DNA from 3 places in the Pedobacter immunditicola genome. Region 1 is predicted to be linked to each of the others. Evidence: riboswitches for the same ligand, from Rfam matches in the RefSeq annotation. Region 1 holds a riboswitch; each other region holds the start of a gene.
What was found. A riboswitch is a leader RNA that binds a small molecule or an ion and turns the genes downstream of it on or off. The one in region 1 is predicted to bind cobalamin.

Region 2: it holds a riboswitch for cobalamin, as region 1 does, so the genes downstream of both, WG905_RS10960 (TonB-dependent receptor) here and WG905_RS05470 (TonB-dependent receptor plug domain-containing protein) in region 1, are expected to answer to the same signal.
Region 3: it holds a riboswitch for cobalamin, as region 1 does, so the genes downstream of both, metE (5-methyltetrahydropteroyltriglutamate--homocysteine S-methyltransferase) here and WG905_RS05470 (TonB-dependent receptor plug domain-containing protein) in region 1, are expected to answer to the same signal.

The regions. Positions count from the first base shown of each region.
Region 1 is NZ_JBBHKC010000003.1:115,852-122,263, forward strand. It holds gene WG905_RS05460 (polyphosphate kinase 2 family protein) at 1-654, shown strand, start outside; gene WG905_RS05465 (serine hydrolase) at 651-1,811, opposite strand; cobalamin riboswitch at 1,921-2,115, shown strand; gene WG905_RS05470 (TonB-dependent receptor plug domain-containing protein) at 2,219-4,090, shown strand; gene WG905_RS05475 (DUF6580 family putative transport protein) at 4,127-4,714, shown strand; gene WG905_RS05480 (hypothetical protein) at 4,725-5,018, opposite strand; gene WG905_RS05485 (heavy metal translocating P-type ATPase) at 5,153-6,412, shown strand, end outside.
Region 2 is NZ_JBBHKC010000005.1:338,151-344,562, reverse strand. It holds gene WG905_RS10975 (hypothetical protein) at 1-188, shown strand, start outside; gene WG905_RS10970 (GNAT family N-acetyltransferase) at 212-766, opposite strand; gene WG905_RS10965 (aminoacyl-histidine dipeptidase) at 777-2,237, opposite strand; cobalamin riboswitch at 2,510-2,708, shown strand; gene WG905_RS10960 (TonB-dependent receptor) at 2,801-4,825, shown strand; gene WG905_RS10955 (YncE family protein) at 4,822-5,961, shown strand; gene WG905_RS10950 (PKD domain-containing protein) at 5,996-6,412, shown strand, end outside.
Region 3 is NZ_JBBHKC010000009.1:21,841-28,252, forward strand. It holds gene ruvC (crossover junction endodeoxyribonuclease RuvC) at 1-557, shown strand, start outside; gene WG905_RS15940 (acyl-CoA thioesterase) at 643-1,029, opposite strand; gene metE (5-methyltetrahydropteroyltriglutamate--homocysteine S-methyltransferase) at 1,073-3,400, opposite strand; cobalamin riboswitch at 3,574-3,762, opposite strand; gene WG905_RS15950 (hypothetical protein) at 3,972-4,187, opposite strand; gene atpG (ATP synthase F1 subunit gamma) at 4,365-5,243, opposite strand; gene atpA (F0F1 ATP synthase subunit alpha) at 5,270-6,412, opposite strand, start outside.

The DNA of each region.
Region 1 (6,412 bases):
ATTGAACATGTGATGTCTGGTTTAAATCCACAGGGCTGTGAGGTTCATAGTTTTAAAACGCCTAATTCCCTTGAATATGCACATGATTTTTTATGGCGACACTACCTTGCATTGCCTGAAAAAGGGAAGATAGGGGTGCATAATAGGTCCCATTATGAGAATGTGCTGGTATGTAAAGTCCATCCTGAATATATCCTTGCGGAAAATATTCCGGGAATTGATGAAGTTAAAGATATTGATAAAAAATTCTGGGAGAAACGTTACGAGAGCATCCGGAATTTTGAAGCTCACCTGACTGCAAACGGCATAACCATCATCAAGTTTTTTCTTCATGTATCAAAAGATGAGCAAAAGAAACGTTTCCTGGACAGGATCAATGATCCTAAAAAGAACTGGAAGTTCTCTGAAGGCGATTTAAAAGAAAGGAAGCTATGGGATGATTACATGGATGCTTATGAAACTGCGATCCAGGAGACTTCCACTAAGGATGCCCCCTGGTATGTTATACCTGCAGATCAGAAATGGCATGCGCGTTTAACCATCAGTAAAATCATGGAAGCGACTTTTGAAAACCTTGGTCTCCGCTTTCCGGAACTGGCCCCTGATGAACTGGAAAGGCTTGATGACATTCAAAAAAGGTTGGTCAAGGATTAATTTTTCTTGCTTTCCAATTCATGTTGATAGAGTATTCTTCCCAGGTTTTTCATAAAGGGATAACAAATGGTTTCATATTCATATTTACCGTCGTTATAAATCCCGTCTTCATTGGATTGCACTACGGCTGTTAAAAAGAACTCTACCTGGTTTTTCGAATCTTTGAAATAAGCGTTGTCGATGATGAAACCATAAGAGTCTCCATATTTGTTGAACATTTGAAGGTCTGGATTAATGGCGGCATCTTTTTCCCTGCCATAAAAAAGCATTTTGGAATAGGCCGGCCAAAATTCCTGAGGGTCATATTTTGGATAATCACTTTCTGTAGGTAATTTACTCATGTAGGTGTAAATCAACTGGTAATCTTCGTGATGAAGATTAAATCGCTCGTTTTTAGGGAAAGCTTCCGGCAGCATTAATTTTTTCATTAAAGCCTGCTGGTCGCTGATGGGAAATGCGTTCTTATTTTCAAGGCTAAAGGGTTTGCTGACCAGGTTTTCGCTGCTGTCGATGTAAGCTTTGCCCATGATCGTGTTACGGAGTTCCAGTGGATATTCTTTAGGATCGTATTGTTCCTTCTGGGAATAAATCAGTTTGTCGCCATTATAAAACCTGATGGGGTTGGTATGTTTTGATGGTTCTCCTGCATCGCCAATAGCCAATCGGTTTAGGATCCTGCTTTGGTGCAATCCGTATTTCTTTAATTTTTCGTTGATTTCAGCCCTGCCAATAAATTCAAACAACCTGTTAAAGGCATCATTATCGCTGGTTAACAGGATTTTTTTAATATAATGTTCGATGGAAGGCAGGCCATTTTGGGCAGTAGAATCCTTGCTGACTTTCGTTTGTCCGGTGAAAACGCTGTCTGTGATCATGGTGCTTTTTGCGCTCAGTCCCTTGATTTTTAACTCATTGATTTTTTCCAGGGCAAAAATAACTGCCGCAAGTTTTACCGTACTTGCGGGATAAAAGTAATGTTGATCATCAAGATTATAGCTGTACGATTTGAAAACGGGCTTTTTGTTTTTATTCCGGATCACCTGGGTGTACAATACCTGTACCTGTTTTTTTTGAGGATGATTAAGGACGGTGGAAAATTGTTCTGGTTGGGAACGCATTAACTTTTCAAGGAAGGAAGTATCTATTTTTTGTGCCATGGTTGGAATACTAAGCATGCAAAAGAGGAATATAGCTGTTTTAAGCATATGTTGAGATTTGAAAGACATTAATTAGCTGAATTGTTAGCCCTAAATATAGGAAATTTGATACATTTGCAATGCTTTTGGTTCCTTATAGGTAATATATATGGATTAAAAGGGAATACGGTGTAAATCCGTAACTGTCCCGCAGCTGTAAGCTTCAAAATGGTATTCCAATCACCGCCACTGTTTAAATCATTTAAATGGGAAGGCAGGAATACCTGAAGTAAGTCAGAAGACCTGCCATTTGCTTTATTATTTCATAGCTTTCGGGGATTGAAGCTAGGAATCAGACCATTTTTGGTGTGTCTTTCCTATTTCTACCTGTTTGTTGTGGCGAGAATTGACATATAACACGCAGATAAATGAACAAAAACAATTACTTTTTCCTTGCCGCTGCACTGGCAATTACGCCGATGGCTTTCATGAACCCTTTGTATGCCCAGGAAGAAGTTAAACTCGAAGAGGTGGTAATTTCTACAACCAAGAATGAGCAGAAACAAAGTCAGACGGGTAAGGTAGTGACCATTATTGGGCCTGAAATTCTGGAACGCAGTCATGGTAAAAACCTGACCGACTTGCTGAATGAGCAGGCAGGTATTGTGGTAAGTGGCGCTACTGGGAACCTGGGGCTGAACAAAAGTATTTTCATCAGGGGTGCATCAGGTGCCTATGCAGTGGTACTGATTGATGGAATTGTGGTGAGCAGCCCTTTAGGAAACGGTTCTGCTTTTGACCTTAGGATGTTTTCAATTGATCAAATTGATCATATAGAAATCCTAAAAGGTGGACAGTCAACTATTTATGGTTCTGATGCTGTGTCTGGTGTAATCAATATCATCACTAAAAAAGGAGCTAAAGGCGGTAACAGTGTTTACGGAGTGGGTAGCATCGGCAGCTACGAAACGTATAAGGGCACGGTTGGGATCAGCAGTCGTGTGGATAATTTCTCTTACAATGTGGCTTATACACAGGCTAAAACTGATGGTATTTCTGAAGCAGCAAGGCCAGGGGATGTATCATCACCCTTTGAAAAAGATGGTCACAAAACCGGTGCTGTGAATGCTAACTTTTCCTTACAGGCTGATAAAAATTTAAGCATCAATCCATTTTTGCGTTACTTTTATGGTCACTATGATTTTGATGCCAATGCCTATGAAGATCATCTGGAAAATAATTATAAGCTGAAATATTTCAATGGGGGGGTGAATACCAAATACGATTTTGGCTCGGGGAAAATAACTTTCAACTATAGTTATGAAAATGCACAGACCAATTCCCAAAGTCAATATGGTAAAAGTATTTCTGAAGGTAAAATGCAAATGGTAGACTTGTTCTATAACCAGAAAGTTGGTGACCATTTAAATGTGCTTGTGGGCATGGATAACCGCATCAATACTTTCAAGTTAAATGCTGAAATGCCTCCCCGAGCGAATTTATTCAGTACTTATGGCTCTTTATTTCTGCATGACATCAGTATTTTTAATCTTGAAGTTGGCGGACGGTACAATAAACACCAGGAATATGGAGAGAATTTTACGTATAACATTACACCTTCGATCATCGTTACTAAAGGGGTAAAGGTTTACGGTACGATATCTACAGCGTTTAAAGCGCCAACTTTAGAAAATCTATTTGGTGAATTTGGTGCAAACCTGGACCTGCAACCCGAAGAGTCTAAAAATTATGAAGCAGGGGTAGATTTCAAGTTTGCTGAAGATAAGCTTAACTTAAGGCTGGCCGGTTATAAACGTGACCTCAGTAATGCCATTGTTTACGGTAATACCAGTTTTATTAACCTTGCAAATCAAAAGGTTAAGGGTTTTGAAGTGGAGCCTTCCTTTAATATCGGGAAGTTCAATGCCAAGGGTTATTATGCTTATGTAGAAGGTTCGGAGTTCAATTACATTACCAATGAGGTAGCTGATTACCTGGTGCGGAAAGCAAACCATGTCTTTGGCTTGAATGCGGGAGTACAACTATCGAAAGATCTGTATGCAAGCTCTAGCTTTAAATATAACGGAAAGCGGAAGGACGGCGATTTTGTAAGTTACCAGATTGTAGATTTGCCAGCTTACAAATTGCTTGATTTTTATGCAGAGTATGCACTTATAGGTAAACGTGTCAAAGTATTTGCTGATTTGAAAAACGTATTAAATGAAAAATATACAGAGTTTTATGGCTACAACAGTATGGGCTTTAATATGAATGCAGGTATAAGTTTTAATATTCGATAAAGAATTGATATTTTTACACTTTAAATCCTCAATAACATGTCATTGAAAAAAATAAATTTACGTAATTCCCTTCTGATTCTTGTGATTGTTGCTGCAGCAGCCACACGTTTTATGAATCTAGGCACTTTCAGCTCCTGGACAAATTTTACGCCGCTGGGTGCAATGGCCTTATTTGGCGGAGCTTATTTCTCTGATAAATTGAAGGCGTTTGCTGTGCCCTTAATTACCTTATTCGTGAGCGACCTGATTTTGAACTTTATGTATTACCAGAAGTTTGTTTTGTTTTATGAAGGTGCATTCTGGGTGTATTTAAGCTTTGTATTGATGGTTTTTGTGGGAACTTTCCTGAAAAAAGTAAATGTGCTGAATGTATGCCTTGCTTCAATAGCAGCGGTATTTGTTCACTGGATCGTATCTGATATCGGTGTAGTGCTTTATGCAGCTTCTATTTACCCTAAAACTTTTGGCGGCTACTTGACGGCATTAATTGCTGCAATTCCCTTTGAACGTAACCTGTTGGTCAGTAATTTGGTTTACGGCTTGTTTATGTTTGGTATTTTTGAGTTTGCCAAGACCAAAGTACCGGAATTGGGTTTCAAGAAAAATCAATTACAACATTCATAGAATTTTGAAATTACCCTTTCGTATCCAGCGTAAGGGTAATTTCATTACCTATTTCATCTACCGTCTCGTCATTAAGGACTACCTCCAGCCGCTCGCCGGTTAAATCTGGTTCATACAAAGGCAGATCTCCCGCTACCACCTCTTCAGGGGGAACAACTTCCCAGCCGTCGGTATCATTCATGTAACGAATGGCACCAACTATCCCTCCGTAATAAATAACTTTATAATATTTTTCTTTTGTGGGCAGGATGGTTAATGTGACTTCATTATCACCATACCCTACCTTAATGTTAAATGGTTCCATATGTCCATAAACTGCAATATTTGCCAAATTGTTTCACCCATGCTTTCGTAAATCCAAATTATGGAAGATTATAACAGAATGATATAAATAGGGAGTACCCAAAAGAGGGTATCTTTGTCATAGAAACTTAAGCAATGAATGATATAGAAGCATTAGAAAAGATCTCCCTGCCTGTACTGGGTATGACTTGTGCCGGGTGTGCAGCAAGTGTGCAATCAATGATTGCCGCTCAGACTGGTGTAAATGCTGCTGAAGTTAATTATGCTACACAAAGCGTGAATGTCACCTATCAGCCTTCATTGATCAAACCGGAAGCATTTCAGGAAGCTCTTCAGGGTATAGGCTATGACTTAATCCTGAATCAGGAAAAAGGCAAGAAGCAACAGGAAGAAGTGCAATCTGCCCAATACCTTATTTTAAAGAAACGTACCATCTCGGCCGCCATTTTAACTTTACCTATTGTAGTGATCGGTATGTTCTTTATGGAAATGCCTTATGGCAATAGCATCATGTTGGTGTTAACTACTCCTGTGTTATTTTTATTTGGCCGTAACTTTTTTATCAATGCCTGGAAACAAGCCCGGCATGGCCGTGCAAATATGGATACGCTTGTGGCTTTAAGTACGGGAATAGCTTATCTATTCAGTGTTTTCAATACTTTTTACCCTGAGTTCTGGCATTCCAGAGGCTTGCATCCACATGTTTATTTTGAAGCGGCAGCTGTAGTCATTGTATTTATCATGCTGGGGAAATTACTAGAAGAAAATGCCAAGTCAAATACTTCCTCGGCCATCAAGAAATTAATCGGTTTACAACCTAAAACTGTTCATTTGATGACCGCCAACGGTGCCATTGATATTGAGGCGGCTGCAGTTGAAATAGGAAATGTGTTGCTGGTTCGTCCGGGAGAGAAAATTGCCGTAGACGGCGCAGTGGTGAGCGGAATTTCCTATGTGGATGAGAGTATGATCAGCGGTGAGCCTGTTGCCGTGCTGAAAGAAGAAGGAACTAAGGTTTTTGCCGGAACGATCAATCAAAAAGGGAGCTTCCAGTTCAGGGCTGATAAAGTTGGCAATGATACCATGCTAGCGCAAATCATTAAACTGGTACAGGAGGCGCAGGGTTCGAAAGCGCCCGTGCAAAAACTTGTAGATAAAGTAGCCGGTATTTTTGTACCCATTGTAATGGTTATTGCCCTTCTTACGCTTGTGGTATGGCTGATCTTTGGTGTGAACAATGGTTTTTCACATGGCCTGATGGCGATGGTTACTGTTTTAGTAATTGCCTGTCCTTGTGCACTCGGACTGGCAACGCCGACTGCCATTATGGTGGGAATAGGTAAAGGGGCTGAAAGCGGGATTTTGATTAAAGATGCAGAAGCATTAGAAACAGGA
Region 2 (6,412 bases), on a different contig from region 1:
CCGGAGGGGGTACCTATACCTTCACAAATGGAAAATACGTGGAAGCTATTGAATTTTTCTCACGTGACAGCTCACGTGTAGGTGCTTCCCTGACCTTTGATGGGAAGCTAGAAAATGGCGAATGGCATCATAGTGGCCGAAGCTCGAAAGGTGATCCGATTTATGAAATATGGAGCCGGGTGAGATGAGTTAACCGTACACTGCAATTCCATCACCCCTTCGGCCGAATTAACGAGTAAATCACATCATCTAAAAACTCACCATTATAATACGTTTTCTCTTTAAAATGAGCTTCTTTCACAAAATTATTCCGCTGCAACAAATTCTCCGAAGCCGTATTTAAGGGATCAATCAGTGCTTCCAGGGAATGGAACTTCAATGTATTAAAAGCATAATCAATGACGGTTTTCAAAGCCTCATCAGCAATACCTTTTCCATGAAACACAGGATTAAGGATATAACCAATTTCAGTCCTGTAATTTTCAGGCTGTATATTTACCAGGCAGATCATGCCGATCAGCCTGTCCTTTCCTTTTTCAGTAATGGCCCAGTTGATGGATTGATTGGCAGCGAGGCCCCGGTTGATCACTTCAATATGGTTCAAGGCGTCCTGCAAATCTTTAGCCAATGGCCGGGGTATGTATTTCATTACCCCGGCATCCGACCGCAATAAAAAAACTTCCTTTACATCCGTTTCATTTACCTTTCTAAGCTTCAAACGAGCAGATTCCAGTTCGGGAAATGGTTTAAAATTGATTTGCAGCATAACAGCATTTTTATACCTTAAGCTTAGGGATTTCTTTTAACACGGCCAAAAGAAAAGGCCAATATTTTTGCACAGAAGAAATCTGTACCCGTTCATCCGGCGAATGTGCTCCAAGGATGGTAGGTCCGAAAGAAATCATATCCATGCCCGGTAAATGACCACCCAAAATACCACATTCCAATCCGGCATGACAAGCCTCCACCCTGGGCGCCTCAGCAAAGCGTTCCTGGTATAAATTAACCATCAATCTCAATATCTCCGAATCAGGATCAGGCTTCCAACCAGGATAATCACCATTTCTTGTCACCGTGAAGCCGATGTTTTCGAAAGCCGCACCGACAGCATTCGCTACATCCGCCTTCGTGCTTTCCACACTGCTGCGTTGCAAAGACTGGGTAATAAACTGTCCATCCTTGATGATCACCCTGGCCAGATTGGTAGAGGCTTCGACCAAGTTGCTGATATCAGGACTCATGCGAAAAACACCATTTGGTACGGCATAAATTGCATTCACAATTTTCACAAGATCGGGCATATCCATCACCACTTGAGGCATTGCGCATTCTTCAACCGTGATAGCTAAAGCAGGCTCTACGGTTTGGTATTCTTCTCTTAATATGGTAGAGAAAATGCCAACTAGGGCTAAAAATTCCAGTTTCTGTGCAACAGGTAACACTACAACAGCCCTAGATTCCCTTGGAATGGCATTTCTTAAACTTCCGCCATCAAGTTCATGAACATGGAGCGACAAAGTCTTTAAGCCTTCGTAGAACAGACGGTTCATCAGTTTATTGGCATTAGCACGTCCTTTGTGGATATCCATTCCCGAATGCCCGCCGGTTAATCCCTTCACGTTGATTTCAAACGCGATTCCATTTTTATCAGCCGCCACATGGGTATAGGTATACGTGGTATTGGTATCTACGCCACCGGCACAGCCGATCGTCAGTTCATCATCTGCTTCCGTATCCAGGTTCAATAAAATAGAGCCTGTAAAATTTGCCGGATCCAATTGCTTTGCGCCGGTCATCCCCGTTTCTTCATCAATGGTAAACATGGCTTCTAAAGCAGGATGAGCAATTGACGTACTTTCCAGCAGGGCCATAATGGTGGCTACACCAATGCCATTATCAGCACCAAGAGTAGTGCCGCGTGCTTTTACCCAGTCACCTTCAACAAACATATCAATCCCTTGCGTATCGAAATCGAAAACTGTATCACTATTTTTTTGGTGCACCATATCCAGGTGAGATTGTAAAACCACCGTTTGGCGGTCCTCCATCCCTTTGCTGGCCGGTTTTTTAATCACCACATTTCCTGCAGGATCTTGGATAGTCTCCAGACCTAAACGTTCCCCAAAACTGCGCATAAAAGCAATCACACGTTCTTCCTTTTTTGAAGCACGTGGTACAGCGTTTAAATCTGCAAAATTGCGCCAAAGTTCCTGAGGTTCTAAATTTTTGATATCCATAAGCCGATTAACAAGTGTTTTTTGTAATAAGGTAAAGTTATAAAACTAATGATATTTGTCTTGATGTGAAATAATAGTTCAGTTTGATTTTCTTCAGTTGGTAGGCTGGATAAAGCTCGCTAAAGATCCATGGTACCCCTAGATCCACTATCACCTATCAGTCATGACTCCCTCACCTGAATTCACTTTGCCTTTTAACGAATAACCACCTGATTAGCCATTTGATTTCAACCAAGCATTGACTCATTTTTAGTGAAAGCTCAACTATTTGTATACATTTGCATCGCTTTTGGTTCCTACCCTGCACAAACAGGATGGATTAAAAGGGAATCTGGTGTAAATCCAGAACTGTCCCGCAGCTGTAAGCTCCAATAACTAAGGTATAATCAAAAGGTCACTGTTCAAATTTTGAATGGGAAGGCCATACCGAGGGGAGCAAGTCAGAATACCTGCCATCGCATTATATAATTCATAGCTTTCGGGGATTGAAGCTGGAATGAAGATGCCGTAGGCATTTCCATTTTCAGTATGCTCTATGCCGTTTGCTTTGCAAGGGTATCGACATGGAAAAACTAACAATTACAGTACTTCTCTTCTTCATTGCAGCATTAGGCTTGGTGTTTTTGTGTCCTGACGCCGCTGCACAGCAGCCGGATTCAGTGAAGGTCCGGAGCCTTAAGGAAGTGCGGGTGCAGGGTAAAATAAACTCCATCAGAAATACTTCGGCAACTCCTGCACAGGTAATTGGAGGTGAAGCCTTACAACGACTCAATAGCTTTTCTGTTGCCGATGCCCTCCGCTATTTTAGCGGTGTTCAGCTCAAAGATTATGGCGGGGTTGGCGGACTAAAGACGGTTAACGTAAGAAGTCTGGGCAGCAATCACACGACCGTCTTTTATGATGGCGTCCAGATGGGAAATGCCCAAAACGGACAGGTAGACCTCGGCCGGTTTTCTCTTGACAACCTGGAGGAAGTGGCGCTTTATAATGGCCAAAAAAGCGATATTTTCCAGCCTGCCAGATCTTTTTCTGCTGCAAGTTCAATCTATATGCGCAGCAGGATACCAAAATTTGCGGATGGGAAATCCTCGAACATAGGGTTGGGCTATAAGGGCGGTTCTTTCGGACTGCTGAACCCATCTCTTTTATACGAACAGAAGATTACTGCACGAACCGCTGCCTCATTGAGCACAGAATGGGTAAATTCACACGGGCAGTATAAGTTCCGTTATACCAATGGCGTTTATGATACCACCGCTTTACGCAACAATACCGACATCAACGCGTATAGGATGGAGGCTGGATTAAACGGCCAGCTAAGGGATAGCTCAAATTGGTCGGTAAAAGCCTATGGCTATACTTCTGCCAGAGGACTTCCCGGTGCGATTGTGTCCAATAGGTTCAACTATAACCAGCGCCAGTGGGACCGTAATCTTTTTCTGCAGGGGCATTTCCAGACGCCTGAAAACCGCAGGTACGGCCTGAAGCTCAACGCAAAATATGCAAACGATTACCTCCGCTACCTGGACCCTGATTTTACAACCCTCAATGGCTTCCAGGATAACAGGTTCCGTCAGCAGGAAATCTACATCTCTGCAGCAAACCGATTTCGCATCCTTCCCATTTGGGATGTTGCTTTTTCTACAGATTATCAGTGGAACACCCTGGATGCGAACCTTTACAGGTTCCCCTACCCGACCAGGCATACTGTACTCAGCTCGGTGGCATCAGCGGTAAAACTTAAAAAGTTCAGCCTTCAGGCATCCCTCCTTGGAACCTTTGTTTTTGACCAGGTAAAAGAGTTTTCCAGTGCCGGAAACAAACAGGAATTCAGCCCCACGGCAATGGCTACTTTTCATCCATTTGACAGCAAAAAACTGATGTTCAGGGCATTTTATAAAAAAATATTCAGGCTCCCCACCTTTAACGATCTCTATTATACCTTCATCGGCAATTCGTTGCTGCGTCCGGAGTTTACAAACCAGTATGACCTGGGAATAACCTATTCCATACAGCCCAAAACTACGGCACTGACCTCGCTTTCGATACAGGCAGATGCTTATTATAACCAGGTGAAGGATAAGATTGTGGCCGTTCCCAGTGCAAACCTGTACCGCTGGACGATGTATAATATCGGCAAGGTTGCTATAAAGGGATTGGAGACAAACGTGCAGTCGGTTTGGGCTGTATCCGCTGGTGTGACTATCAATGTCTCGGCTAGTTATACCTTTCAACAGGCGAGGGATGTGACCGAAGGAAGGAATGACCGATACAATATCCCCTATATGCCGCTTCATAGTGGATCGCTGACTATGGGTGGCGACTGGAAAAAACTGGAGTTGAACTACAGCTACATTTATTCCGGTGAACGCTACAATCAGCTCAGCACGTACCAGAATGCTGTTTACAACCGCATGGAGCCTTGGTATACCCATGATATGGGAATCGGGTACAAGCTGAACGTAATGGGCAGAAAAGCAAAGGTAAATATGGAGGTCAACAATATTTTCAACCAGGACCGGGAGATCATTTCCAACTTCCCCATGCCCAGAAGATTTTACCGTTTCAAGTTAAGCTATACGATATGAGAATAGACAATCAGTGCATTGCATTATTGATGGGCGCTCTTTTGTTGCTTCTTGGCGCATGCAGAAAAGATCCTGCCGTTGCTCCTGAACAGACAGAGACTGCCTTTCCACCAAATCCATCGAGTGTAATCAAGGGCCTGTACCTGCTCAACGAAGGCAACATGAACATGAACAAGGCCTCGCTGGATTTTGTGGACCTCCGAACAGGAAACTACAGGCGCAACATTTATGGCCAGGCCAATCCGGAAGTAACCAAAGGCCTCGGTGATGTTGGGAATGACATCGGCGTCTATGGGTCGAAGCTCTATGTGGTGGTTAACCTATCCAACAAACTGGAAATCCTGGATGTGAAGACTTCCAAAAAGATCAAGCAGATAGACATTACCAATGGCCGCTATGTTACTTTTTACAAGGGCAAGGCTTATGTAAGCGCCTACCTTGGAAAGGTCGGTGACCCAACTGCGCCTAACGGCAGCATTACCGAGATCGACACGGCCACGCTTCAGGTGGAACGAAAGGTTGATGTGGGTAGACAGCCCGAAGAAATGGCGATAGTCGGTGAAAAACTCTATATCGCAAATTCCGGGGGTTATAGCCCACCGAATTACGAAAGGACCATATCGGTCATTGACCTTCATTCTTTTACCGAAATCAAGCGTATAGATGTAGCCATCAACCTCGCCAGACTGAAAGCAGACCGTTATGGTGATCTTTATGTTACCTCCAGGGGCGACTATTACCATATCCCCTCGAAACTTTTCGTCATAGACACCAAAACAGATCAGATCAAAAAGTCATTTGATATCGCAGCGAGCAACCTCTGGATAGATGATGATACGGCATACCTCTATGCGACCGAATGGAGCTATATCCAACAGAAGAATATCATTTCCTATTCGATGATCAATGTAAAGGACGAAACGCTGGTCGATAAAAAATTCATTACCGACGGAACTGATGCGCAGATTAAGATTCCATACGGGATCATGGTAGACCCGCTGACCAAAGAGGTTTATGTGAGCGATGCCAAAGATTACGTCACGCCCGGAACCCTTTATTGCTTCGACGCAAATGGGAATAAAAAGTGGTCAGTCGTTACGGGCGACATTCCCGCACATTTTGCCTTTGTATACTAATACTTATCATCCATATATACTATATCAAAATCATATGAAACTGAAATCTGTAACCGTACTGACCCTTTTATCTGTTGTGCTCCTTTCCTGCAAAAAGGAAAACACAGCAGAGAATGAAAAACCAGTAGCGGAATTATCGCCCTATGTAAATAAGATCTATGAATTTAAGCCGGCTCCGGGGCAGTTTATCAACGATGGTGGCAGCACAGATCTTGCTAAGACTGAAATCCTGATCGGTGCCGTAGGTAATGGCCTGGTTTCCCTTGGCGGATTCGGTGGCTATATCGTTTTCGGATTTGACCACCCGATAACCAATGGTTCCGGAGCAGATCTGGGGATTTATGGCAACCCTTTGGTTGGTGCAGGCATGGAGTTTTCTGAACCCGGCATCGTATGCGTCATGCAGGACCAGAACAAAAACGGCCTGCCGGATGATCAGTGGTATGAGCTG
Region 3 (6,412 bases), on a different contig from region 1:
CGGAAAAAAAGGAAAGGGTTATCCTGGGGATTGATCCCGGCACAGCTGTAATGGGCTACGGGGCAATATTGGAAAAGGGCAGTAAGATTGAATTGATAACAATGGGGATTGTCCGGATGGAGCACCTGGATGATCACTTTTTGAAGCTGCAGCGGATATTCGAGAAAACTATTATCCTTCTTGATGAGTTTAAGCCAGATGTTCTAGCGATTGAGGCACCGTTCTACGGCAAAAATATCCAGGTGATGTTGAAACTAGGTCGCGCGCAAGGCATTGCCATGGCAGCGGCGTTATCGAGAAATATCCCGGTAACGGAATATGCGCCAAGAAAAATCAAGCAAAGTATTACAGGTAATGGTAGCGCAGGTAAAGAACAGGTGGCGGCAATGCTGCAAAGGCTGCTCAACTTTAAAGAAACACCTGAATTTTTAGATGCTACAGATGGTTTGGCAGTGGCTGTATGCCATTCTTTTCAACGGGTAAGCACAAGTGGCAAGGGGAAAGCTTACTCCGGGTGGGAATCTTTCGTAAAGGATAACCAGAAGCGGGTAAAATAAGTAACAATAATTACACAGTGCCGATACCATCGAACACTGTGTAATCATGCTTAACATTCAATAACACATGTTAAAATAGTGTTATTTACTTCAATATCGCTGTTGGCTTTTTGTTCTCATCCATTGCCACAAAGGAGAACTCTCCAGTTACCGCTTTTTCACGAACTTGAGAATACATTTGTTCAATGTATATATCCACCTTCACCTTTAAACTGGTATTACCGATATGGGAAACTACACCAACCAGTTCAATGATCGTTCCTGCGGGGATAGGTTTCTTAAAGTCAATCCGATCGCTGCTTACCGTAACCATTACCTGGCGACTAAAGCCAGTTGCCGTAATAAATGCAACTTCATCCATGAGGTGCATTGCCGTTCCACCGAAGAGGGTATCATAGTGATTGGTCGTATTGGGGAACACAGCTTTAAAAATCCTGGTCTCTGCTGCTTTTATCTTTTCTTCTATAGTCATGTAATGTTGATATATCCTTTAGGACGAATTAAAAATTACAAAATTAGGCTATTGGGAGCTCAACATGAACAGATTTCCGTAAGGATTTAGCGGCTTTCACCATTTCAATTAGCGCGAATTTGGTTTCTTCCCAATGCCGTGTTTTTAAGCCACAGTCAGGGTTAACCCATAACTGTTCATCTGGAATTACTGCACGCGCTTTTTCCAATAAAAACACCATTTCTTTGCTAGAAGGCACCCTTGGTGAGTGGATATCATAAACCCCCGGTCCTATTTCATTTGGGTAATTAAAGGCTGAAAAAGCATCCAGTAGCTCCATTTGTGAACGTGAGCATTCAATGGTGATCACATCTGCATCCATCTCCGCAATATGCCTGATGATGTCATTGAATTCTGAATAACACATGTGTGTATGAATCTGCGTGGTATCCTGCACAGCACTTGCCGAAATTTTGAAGGCATTGACAGCCCATTGCAAGTAGGCTTCCCAATCCGCTTTCCGCAAAGGCAGTCCTTCACGAATGGCAGGTTCATCAATTTGTATGATTTTAATCCCGGCTTTTTCCAGGTCTGTGACCTCATCCCGAATAGCAAAGGCTATTTGCTGGCAAGTTTGTGCACGTGATTGATCATTTCTTACAAATGACCACTGTAAGATGGTTACAGGTCCCGTAAGCATTCCTTTAACCAACTTTGTAGTCAATGATTGCGCAAATGCCGACCACCTGACCGTCATCGGCTGCTGGCGGGATACATCACCAAAAATAATCGGTGGTTTTACACACCTACTACCATAACTTTGTACCCAGCCAAATTTGGTAAAGGCAAAGCCATCGAGCTTTTCACCGAAATATTCCACCATGTCGTTCCTTTCGAATTCTCCATGAACCAATACATCTAAACCAATTTCTTCTTGGAAACGGATGGTTTCAGTCGTTTCTTTTTCAATCAATTGTTCATAAGCTTCCTGGTTGAGCTGTCCGTTTTTAAGTTTTGTTCGCCAGCTTCTCACTTCTGCTGTTTGTGGAAAAGACCCAATGGTGGTCGTTGGAAATAAGGGAAGCTGAAGACTTTGCTGTTGTATAACCTTCCTCTTTGCAAAAGGACTTAACCGCAGGCTATTGGTTGCAGTTCCAGCAGCCACACGTTGTTGTACGGACGCTTTATGTATAAGCGCCGAGCACCTGCGATTGTTATTTGTAGTGGTGTTTTGATGACGTTTTTCCTGCACCTGTGGCTGATCACTTTGGGTAATCAAGTCACGCAGGGTAACGACCTCTTCGATTTTCTGTTTAGCAAAGGAAAGCCACTGCTTTATTTCATTCATTACAGGCTCATTCCCTGCCTCTGACGCCAAATCACATGGCGAATGGAGTAATGAACAGGATGGTGATATGATGATACGCTCCTGCCCTAATTTCGAAGTCGCCTGGTTGATAAAACTTAATAGGTGTTCATAATCGGCCTTCCAGACGTTTCTGCCATCTACCACACCAATGGACAGTTTCATTTGCAGCGGAATGGCTTCCAGGATAGCGTCCAATTGTTCGGGGCAACGGACCAGATCTACATGTAAAGCATGTACAGGTAAAGAAAGTGCCATCACTAGATTATCCCTCAGGCCCTCAAAATAGGTAGCTATCATCACTTTGATAGCGGGAAAAAGACGTCGGATTTCTTTGTAAACAAAAGCATAGGCCTTTTTTTCTTCTTCCGTTAAATCCATTACCAGAAAAGGTTCGTCAAACTGTATCCATTCTACCTTTCGTTCTGATAATTGCTGCAATAGCTGGATATACACAGGCAATAAGTTTTTGATCAGTGAGATCCTGTGAAAGCCTTGTTCTTTTTCTTTTCCTAACAACAGGTAAGTAATGGGGCCGATCACCACTGGTTTAGTCGGGATTCCTAACCGCTTTGATTCATCAAACTCATCCACGATTTTGTTAGAAAAGAGTTTAAACTGCTGGTCTTTATAAAATTCAGGAACGATGTAATGGTAATTGGTATCAAACCACTTGGTCATTTCCATGGCGATGATATCCAGTCCGTCTTTTTGATAGCCCCTGGCCATGGCAAAATAAAGATCCAGCTCTTTATTGGAGCCATTCAAAATCACCTCATGGTATCGCACAGGAATTGCTCCTACTGTAAGGGACATGTCCAATACCTGGTCATAAAATGAAAAGTCGTTGGATGGAATAAGATCTATACCTGCCTCCTGCTGTAATAACCAGTTGTGTTTACGGATTTCCCGGGCCACCTGTTCCACGTTTTGAAGGGATGATTTGCCTGACCAATATTGCTCGCAGGCTTTTTTGAGTTCTCTGTTGTTACCAATGCGCGGGTAACCAAGATTGTTTGTTAGCATTTTTTTAAACTTTTAAAGATTAATAATCTGTTAAAAGCTCTTTTGCCGGATTTCGCAATGCACACGAATTCAAAACAGCAGCTATTTAGCTTATTAAAGCGCATATCTTCCTTGAAGAATTAAAACGGCATTAAAACGCATAAAAACCTGACCAAGCTTCAAATCGCGAAAGCATTGTCAATTCGGTATAGGCAGGTCTCCTGACTTGTAACGTTTTTACAAACCTTCCCATTCTGCTTCAGAACAGTGGTTATGAATAGTAAAAACTTGATGTGTTACTTACAGTTGCGCGACAGTTCGTGATTTACACACGATTCCCTTTTAATCTACAATTAAGCAAAACCATTACCGGTTGATGATGAAATAAAGTAAAGAACTTATATGCCAAATATAGTTTAAAAAATGAAAGTACGACAAGTATTGTAGTAATTCACGGTCCTTGAACGAACGAGCCTACTAAAAAGGCTTAGGAAAAACACCTCAAAATATGGAGGTAAAAAAAAGGGTATCCAAATTTATTTGGATACCCTTTTTGAGGTGTATCATCTCTTTTGATATGTATACTATAGTACTAAGATTCTAATATTTTGAATACAGCTTTGCAGCAAATAAATGCACCTACGAATAAAATTACCCAGCTAATGATAGATAAAATTGAAGAATCACCTGCAAACCGAATGAAAACGCCAACCATAGCGACAATGATACCAACAACTAATAATTTATAAATAGAGTCATCATTAGCTCTCTTCATGCTTTCTGTATTGTGTTTTGGTGTATGATCCATAATAAGTTTTTTATATAATGTACAAAAATAAATATTAATTCCTTAAAAAAGCATAATCTTTAATAAGTTTTTAAGGACGGCAGCCTTTGTGCTGACAGCCCTTTCGGCTATTGCCACGCTAACATTAAAAAAGCCCTTATCCAAAAAGGATAAAGGCTTTAATATCATGATTTACAATTATCCGTTTAATGCTGCAGCACCACTCACGATCTCAGAAAGTTCTGTGGTAATCGCTGCCTGACGAGCCTGGTTATAGGAAAGTTTCAAGGCCTTTAACAGGTCACCAGCGTTCTCTGTTGCTTTATCCATGGAAGTCATCCTTGCACCGTGTTCTGATGCATGTGAATCTAACAGGGCTTTAAACAACTGAATTTTGATCGACTTAGGAATCAATTGTTCAACAATTTCTTCTTGAGAAGGCTCCAGAATGTAATCTGTATTAGCGGCAGTGGTGGCACTGATCTCAGCTTTTGGAAGTGGCAGCAATTGTTCTGTAGTTACAAATTGAACTGCTGCATTTTTAAAGCGGTTATAGATTACCTCTACCTTATCAAAATCACCTTTTTTGAAACCAGCCATGATGGCGTCAGTAATTTTAGTTACGTTCTCAAAGCTGAGGTCAGCATATACACTGTTATTGTTTCCGATAACTTTGTAATTGCGTCTTTCAAAAAAATCCTGAGATTTCTTACCGATAGCCGCAATGCTCACATTGCCCTTTGCAAACTGCTCACTGTATTTATCAGCGATCAGGTTATTTGCAGCTTTAATCACGTTCATGTTAAAAGCACCTGCTAACCCACGGTTAGAAGATACTACTACAATTAACACCTTATTAGGCTCACGCTCCTGTGTGTAGGGTGAGGAAGATCCTTCCAGACTAGCAGAAAGATTTCCTAGGATATCTTTAAGTTTTGTAGCGTAGGGACGTAATTGTATAATAGCATTGGTGGCACGCTTCAACTTGGCAGCCGAAACCATTTTCATGGCTTTGGTGATCTGTTGGGTAGACTGTACCGACGCTATACGTATTCTTACTTCTTTTAAATTAGCCATTCTTTTTAATCTTCTGCCAGAGTAACCTAGTATTTACCTGCTAGTTCTTTAGCCACTTTTTCTAATACACCAGTTACACTATCTTCCAATTTACCTGCTTTTAAAGCAGCTAAAGTTTCTGGATGACGCATTTCTAACTGTTGTAAGTATTCTGCTTCAAATTCTCTGATCTTGTTTACAGGAACTGAACGCATTAAGTTTTTAGTACCAATGTAAACAATAGCAACTTGTTTCTCGACTGATAAAGGAGAAAACTGGCCTTGCTTAAGGATCTCCACGTTACGTGCTCCTTTGTCCAATACTGATTTAGTTGCCGCATCAAGATCAGATCCGAATTTAGAGAAAGCCTCTAACTCACGGTATTGTGCCTGGTCTAATTTTAATGTACCAGCTACCTTTTTCATTGACTTGATTTGTGCATTACCACCTACACGTGATACCGAAATACCTACGTTAATAGCCGGACGAACACCTGCGTTAAACAAGTTAGACTCCAGGAAGATCTGTCCGTCGGTAATCGAAATTACGTTAGTCGGAATATATGCAGATACGTCACCAGCTTGTGTTTCAATAATCGGCAATGCCGTTAATGAACCACCACCTTTTACGATACCTTTCAACGACTCTGGTAAATCGTTCATGTTACGAGCGATATCATCATTCTGGTTGATTTTTGCAGCACGTTCCAATAAACGACTGTGAAGGTAGAAAACGTCTCCAGGATAAGCCTCACGACCCGGTGGACGACGAAGTAATAAAGAAACCTCGCGGTAAGCAACAGCTTGTTTAGATAAATCATCATAAACAATTAAAGCCGGGCGACCAGTATCACGGAAGTACTCACCAATTGCAGCACCAGAGAAAGGCGCATAAAATTGTAATGGAGCAGGATCCGCCGCAGTAGCTGAAACAACAACAGTATAAGCCATTGCACCGTTCTCTTCTAAAGTACGAACAACGTTTGCTACTGTACTTGCTTTTTGACCACAAGCAACATATATACATAAAACAGGATTACCTGCTTCGTAAAATTCTTTTTGATTAATAATGGTATCAATACAAACGGCAGATTTACCAGTCTGACGGTCACCAATAACCAACTCACGCTGACCACGTCCGATAGGGATCATCGCATCGATCGCTTTAATACCTGTTTGTAAAGGCTCGTT